DNA from 3 places in the Brevibacterium sp. FAM 27836 genome. Region 2 is predicted to be linked to each of the others. Evidence: predicted binding sites of a transcription regulator. Region 2 holds the regulator's gene; each other region holds the start of a gene.
What was found. Region 2 encodes HspR, which represses chaperone genes until heat shock. Its sites were predicted from a motif close to AAGTTGAGTCNNNNNGACTCAACTT; they were not measured.
Positions count from the first base shown of each region.

Region 1: ACSE4D_RS17695 (Hsp20/alpha crystallin family protein) is a predicted target of HspR. The motif match lies at 1,303-1,327, and genes of this name have one in related genera.
Region 3: ACSE4D_RS04325 (ATP-dependent Clp protease ATP-binding subunit) is a predicted target of HspR. The motif match lies at 1,066-1,090, and genes of this name have one in related genera.

Region 1 covers NZ_CP195711.1:3,961,364-3,963,627, reverse strand. The annotation lists gene ACSE4D_RS17700 (class I SAM-dependent methyltransferase) at 1-699, shown strand, start outside; gene ACSE4D_RS17695 (Hsp20/alpha crystallin family protein) at 794-1,279, opposite strand; gene ACSE4D_RS17690 (ferritin) at 1,575-2,090, opposite strand; gene ACSE4D_RS17685 (amidase) at 2,228-2,264, opposite strand, start outside.
Region 2 covers NZ_CP195711.1:2,370,337-2,372,600, forward strand. The annotation lists gene ACSE4D_RS10590 (DnaJ C-terminal domain-containing protein) at 137-1,150, shown strand; gene ACSE4D_RS10595 (heat shock protein transcriptional repressor HspR) at 1,165-1,605, shown strand; gene ACSE4D_RS10600 (DUF1206 domain-containing protein) at 1,789-2,264, shown strand, end outside.
Region 3 covers NZ_CP195711.1:913,419-915,682, reverse strand. The annotation lists gene ACSE4D_RS04330 (DUF3152 domain-containing protein) at 95-892, shown strand; gene ACSE4D_RS04325 (ATP-dependent Clp protease ATP-binding subunit) at 1,109-2,264, shown strand, end outside.

The DNA of each region.
Region 1 (2,264 bases), 1.6 Mb from region 2:
GGTTTCGGTGCCCAGGCCGAGATCTACGAGGAGGTCCGTCCCGGCTATCCCGGGTCCGCTGTCGATCTCGCCCTCACCGGCCGGACACACGGCTGGGCCGGTCTGCGGGTGTGCGATCTCGGCGCGGGAACGGGAATTCTCAGCCGAGAGCTGCTCGAACGCGGAAGCGAGGTCACTGCCGTCGACCCCGACACGGTGGCACTCGAGAGCAATCGAGCACCCAGTCGGGTCGGTACGGCCGAAGCGACGGGACTGGAAGCAGGCAGCGTCGACCTCGTCACCGTCGCGCAGGCCTGGCATTGGTTCGACGAGGCGGCCGCGGCCGCCGAGATCGCTCGGATCCTCGTGCCCGGCGGCAGGCTGCTCATCCTCATCAACCAGCTCGACGTGCGCGTCGACTGGGTGCTTCGTCTGAGCCGGATCATGCATGCCGGTGACGTCTACCGTCCGCAGTATCGTCCGCAGCCGGGTGCTGGGCTCGAACTCATCGCCGATCGGCTCGTCGAGTTCACGACCCCACTCGACGTCGACGGCATCGTCGACCTCGCTCGCACCCGCTCCTATTGGCTGCGATCGAACGAAGCGACCCGCACCCGGGTGGAGACGAATCTGCGCGGATACTTCCGCGACGAACATCCGGTCTCAGGCACCGTGGATGTCCCGTACATGTGTCTGGCCTACCTGCTCGAGCTGTCATGAGCGCGGTGCTGTCTGGAAGGGCAGGAGTGTCCGACAACGACGAACGGCGGGCCGCACCCGAGGTGCGGCCCGCCGTGTCGGATCTGCCGGTCGATCAGTCGGCAGAGCCGCCGGTCGCGGTGTCAGCGGCCGGTCCGCCGTCGGTCGATGTCGATTCGACGACCTCGGCGCTGCCGGACGCGGAGGTGTGGGACACGGTGATCTTCCGGGGGCGGGCCTCCTCGGCGACGGGGATCGTCAGGGTGAGCACGCCGTCGCTGTAGTCGGCGCGGATGCGGTCGAGTGCCACGCGGTTGCCGAGCGTGAGCTGGCGCGCGTAGGTGCCGTTCGTCCGTTCCCGGGTCAGCCACTTCACGTCCTTGTCCGCGACCTCGGATTCGCGGCGTGCGCGAACCGTGAGCGTGCGGTCCTCGACATCGACATCGATGCTGCTCGGGTCGACGCCGGGCATGTCGATGCGGGCGATGAAGACCTCGCCGTCGCGGTAGAGATCCATGGGCAGGGTCGTTGAGTTCGGGGTGCGAGTGACCTCGGAGAAGAAGCGGTCGAGGTCACGGATGGGATCGAATCGTGTAGCCATGTGCGTCCTTTCGTTCGGTTGCTCTATTGAGTCAAACACACTCAACTTTGAAATGATTCCGAACTCATGAAACTCACAGTTCTGCGAGTCCGGTTCGGGTGCTGCGTGACCGGCCCGCCGTCACCGTGCTCATCGCTGAGGCGGTCCTTCGCGGAGTCGTTCCTTCCGGTGCGCTGGCCAGCGAGCCGAGGGCTCTGGTTTCGTCTCCGACGATGACGAAGGGCGGCCGATTCACTGGGAATCGACCGCCCTTCGTCACTGCGGGCGCAGCGGGCTCAACCGTCGTGAGTTCTGATCACTCGCCGTCGGCGGTGATGTCGGGGTGACGCGATCCGAGTTCGGAATCGATGCGCAGCACGCCCGAGCCGTCTTCGCCGACGCGCTCGAGGCGGCCGATGATCTCGGAGATGCTCGACTCCTCCTCGACCTGCTCGTCGATGAACCAGTGCAGCAGCGGCAGGACGTCGAGGTCGGTTTCGGCCTGAGCGGTGCGGTAGAGGTTGCGGATGGATTCGGAGACCTTCTCCTCATGGGCCAGTGCGGCCTTGAAGAAGTCGATCGGCTGCGAGCCGGAGACCTTCGGAGCAGCGATATCGCCGATCTGAGGAGCGAATCCGCGGTCGAGGCAGTGCTGAGTGAACTTGGCGGCGTGAACCTGCTCTTCCTCGGACTGGGCGCGCATCCAGCGAGTCATTCCGGGGAGGTCGAGGTCGTCGAGCTGAATCGACAGCTGCAGGTAGACCAGCGAGGCCTCGAGTTCGAGGGTGACCTGCTCGTTGAGGACCTTCTGCATGGCGGGGCTCAGGTGCATCTGTTACTCCTTTGCGATTCTCAAGCGGATCGATTCCGCCTGTACAAGAATATAGTGACACCTTTTCTAGAACCGTTCCAGTGTGGAAAGGCTCGGCAAACTCCACGCAGGTTTGCCAAACCTCTCCGCACTCGCCCTCAGAGCCGCGGATGTGAAGCGTGGTGCCCGGTGGCG
Region 2 (2,264 bases):
TTCACCGACGTACGGGGCCGGGGAACCGCCTCGGCGGCGGTCCGGATCTTCGGGGCAGTGCCCCGGGGCTGCGGATTGTGAGAGGACAAGTGAATACCGTGATGACAGGATTGATTGGAAGGAAAGGAGGTGCCAGGTGAATACCGGACCTCAGAATGATTGGTTCGATAAGGACTTCTACAAAACCCTCGGCGTCTCCAAGGATGCTTCCGACGCCGAGATCAAGAAGGCTTATCGCAAGCTCGCGCGCAAGTATCACCCGGACGCCAACCCCGGTGATGAGAAGGCCGAAGAGAAGTTCAAGGAGATCGGCCAGGCCCACCAGGTGCTCTCCGACAAGGAATCCCGGGCCCAGTACGATCAGGTCCGCGCCATGGGCGGCGGTGCCAGGTTCAGCGCCGGTTCCGGTGGACCCGGCGGGGCTGCCGGCGGCGGATTCGACGATGTGTTCTCCGACCTCTTCGGAGGCGGCGGACGCACCAGGACCCGCACGACCTACGGCGGTGGGGGAGACGTTCCCCCGGACCTGGCGGATCTGCTCGGCGGATTCGGCGGAGGTTTCGGCGGTGGCGGTTACGGCGGCTACCAGCCTCCGCTCAAGGGCGGCGACATCAAGTCGAGTACGACGCTGTCGTTCACCGAAGCGATCAACGGTGCCTCGGTGAAGCTGAACATGCCGGGTGGGAAGCCGCTGACCGTGCGGACACCGATCGGGGTCAAGGACGGGCAGAAGATCCGCCTGGCCGGCAAGGGCAAGACCAGCCCCAACGGCGGCGAGCCCGGTGACGTCATCCTCACCGTGCACGTAAGCCCGCACCCGGTCTTCACCCGCGATGGTGACAACCTGCGGATTGAGCTGCCGATCAGCTTCGACGAGGCGGCCCTCGGCGCCGAGGTCAAGGTGCCGACCCTGGGCGGAACGCCCGTCAAGGTCAAGGTCGCACCGGGGACACCGTCGGGACGGACCCTGCGCGTGCGGGGCAAAGGTGTGAAGACGAAGAAAGGCACCGGCGATCTGCTGGCGACAGTCGAGATCGTGGTGCCGAAGAATCTGTCCAAGGAAGCCAAACAAGCGGTCGAGTCCTTCAAGGCCGCCACCGAAGGTGAGGATCCACGCGCCGGCTTGCTGGACAAAGCCAAGGCCAGCTGAGGTGGTGAATCACAATGCACATTTCATCGAGTGCGGCGGTGTATGTCATCTCGGTGGCCGCGGATCTGGCGGGCATGCACCCGCAGACGCTGCGGCAGTATGACCGACTGGGTCTCGTCACTCCGGAACGCACTGCGGGCCGGGGCCGACGTTATTCCGGGAAGGACATCGCCAAGCTGCGACTGATCCAGCAGCTGTCGCAGGACGAAGGCGTTAACCTCGTCGGGATCAAGAAGATCATCGACCTGCAGAACCAGGTCGATGCGCTCAAGAGCCGCAACGAGGAGCTCGAGGACGAGGTCCGGGCGCGCAGGTCGGCGCAGGAACGCGATGCACGCGTCTTCGCCGCCGGCACCGTGGGCGGAGACGTCGTCTCGATCTCGCGGGGACGTCGCCCGCAGGGACGTCCGGAACCAGGAGCCCTGGTGCTGTACAACCGGTACCGCCGCGGCTGAGTTGAACGGCACGATTGAGCCGAACGGCGAGGTCGGGTCGGGGCGCAATAGCGAACGGCAGCCATGAACGCCGAGGCGGAGCGCGTACCCTATTGTGGGTGCGCGCTCCGCCTTTCGAATGTGCACCTGATTGTGACTATCAACTTCGCAGATTGGTGCAGATATCGTGCGACACTGACTTCTGTGAACGAGAAAGAGAAGGTTCGACAGGTCGCCGACAGTGCCGACTCGGCGGCTCAGGAAGCCGCGGACAGCCAGTGGTTCGAAAGAGTCGCCCGTGCGGGTTTCATTGCCAACGGACTGGTCCACGCCATCCTCGGGGCGACCGCTGTGACGATCGGACTGGGCCAGGGCGGAGGCGAGGCCGATCAGGCGGGAGCCATCGGGCAGATCGCTTCGCAGCCCTTCGGCATGGTGCTGATCATCATCTGCTTCCTCGGCTGTGCGCTCATGGCGCTGTGGTGCCTGATCAATGCGTTCTTCGGTTCGGCCTCGCTGCGCGGCGCTGGAACGAAGGATCCGCAGCAGAAGCAGGGCCGGAAGCAGTGGACCGGCTTCCTCACCATGGTCGGCTCCGCCATCGCCTACCTGGTGGTCGCCGCGACATTCGCGCAGTTCGTCTTCGGCGGGGGAGCGGACTCGGGCAAGTCGAGCTCACA
Region 3 (2,264 bases), 1.5 Mb from region 2:
CGAGACACGGGATGAGCGCCGAAGCACTGCCGCGTGCACGCGTGTTTCGGCACTCAACCTGTTTCTCGACGAGGCGGCGGCTAGACTCGCATGCGTGCTCAGTCGAAACCGCCTCGCCTCCCGCTCGCACCTACGCGCCCTGACCTCCCTTGCCGCTGTCTCGCTGCTCATCGGTTTGAGCGGTTGTGCGCCCGCCGCAGACGAGGAGACCCGGCCGACCCCGAAGGCAGCCGAGACTGCCGTGGCATCGCCCGGCCCGAGTGACCAGACAAGCGGCCAGGCGAGCGACGACCCGACGGAGTCGCCTGCGCCGACCGAAACCGCGAACGTCGATGACGCCGGCGCGGCAGGAGTCAGCGAAGACGACATCGACGCTCACGGCAGCGGGAAATGGGATCGACCGGCCGAAGAGACCGGACTCAACCGCGACGGAGGCAAGACCTTCAAGGTTGCACTGCGCGTCGAAGACAACCTGCCCATCGACGTCGACGAAGCCGGCGACTTCATCATCAGGACCCTCCAGGACGAGCGCGGCTGGCAGGACATCGACGATGTCTCCATCGAACTCGTCGACGAGGGGCAGGACACGATGATCTCCATCGCCAGCCCCGACACCGTCGACGAAATGTGCCTGCCACTGCGCACCCTGGGCAAACTCTCGTGCCGCAACGGACCCAATGTCATCCTCAACGCCAAACGCTGGGTCGCGGCCACCGAGGAGTTCGATGACATCGTCCAGTATCGGCAGTACCTCATCAATCACGAGGTCGGACATGCACTGGGCCATGGTCACGAGTCCTGTCCCGGCCCCGGGGAGGCCGCACCGCTCATGCAGCAGCAGACCAAAGGTCTGCAGGGCTGCGAACCCAATGGATGGCCCTCGAAAGGCTGAGTGCGTCTGAGGCTGTGCTGCCGCTCCGTGGTGAAGGCGACTGCCGCTCCGTCCGACCGTCCGACCGTCCGACCGCGTCCGCTCCACCCGGCCGCCAGCCCCTCATCGGGGCCGTGGCGGCGTGTGACGGCGACCTCAGATTCGCGCGGGAATAACTGCAGCGGATCTCCTGTTGATTGAGTCGTATACGCTCAACTCTGAAAGAGGAGGTCGGCTTTGGCCACATTCTTCGGACCCGCAGGTTCGGGTGGAGACTCATTCGACGAGTTCCTCGCCCGCTTCCTCCAGGGACAGAACGGAGCCCGCCGCGGGCGAGCCGTCGACATCAACCGCCTGCTGAGCAAGCGCAGCCACGAAGTCATCGAGGCCGCCGCCGAATTCGCCGGCAGGCACGGACAGTCCGAGGTCGACGCACTCCACATCCTCCGCACGATGGTCGATTCCGAACCGGGAATCTCCGCCGTGCGGCAGGCAGGTGCTGACCCCGAGGCCATCGCTCACAGCATCGAAGAGCGCCTTCCGGCGAGTACCGACACCGAGGTGGAATCCACACCGACGCTGACCGGTTCGGCCCAGCGGGCGCTGCTCGACGCCTACCAGGTGGCCCGCGCCTTCGGCTCGACCTACATCGACCCGGAGCACATCTTCTTCGCCTTCGTGCTCAACCAGGAGATGCCTGCGGGCCGCATCCTCTCCCAGGCCGGAGTCACCCAGGCGGCCCTGCAGGCAGGAGCCGAAGCAGCCGAGGCCGCAGGCATGCACCCCGGTCAGGAAGCCGACGGTGAGGACGGGCAGGGATCGGTGCTGGAGAAGTACGGCACCGACCTCACGGCGCTCGCCGCCGAAGGCCGCCTCGACCCGGTCATCGGCCGTGCCCACGAGATCGAACAGACCATTGAGATCCTCGCCCGCCGGACGAAGAACAACCCCGTCCTCCTCGGCGAGGCCGGCGTCGGCAAGACCGCGATCGCCGAAGGCCTCGCACGTGCCATCCACTCCGGCGATGTGCCCAAGCAGCTGCACGGCAAACGCATCATCTCCCTCGACATGCCCGGAATGCTCGCGGGCACCCGCTACCGAGGCGACTTCGAAGAACGACTGACCGGGGCGCTGAATGAGATCGCCGAGGACGGAGACATGATCGTCTTCGTCGATGAACTCCACACCCTCGTCGGCGCCGGCGGCAACGGCGAAGCGAATTCGATGGATGCCGGCAACATCCTCAAACCGCGACTGGCGCGCGGCGATCTGCACATGATCGGCGCGACCACGCTCAAGGAATACCGCACGATCGAGAAGGATTCAGCTCTCGAACGCCGATTCCAGCCGGTGACCGTGGGCGAACCGAGCGTCGCCGATGCCGTGACCATCC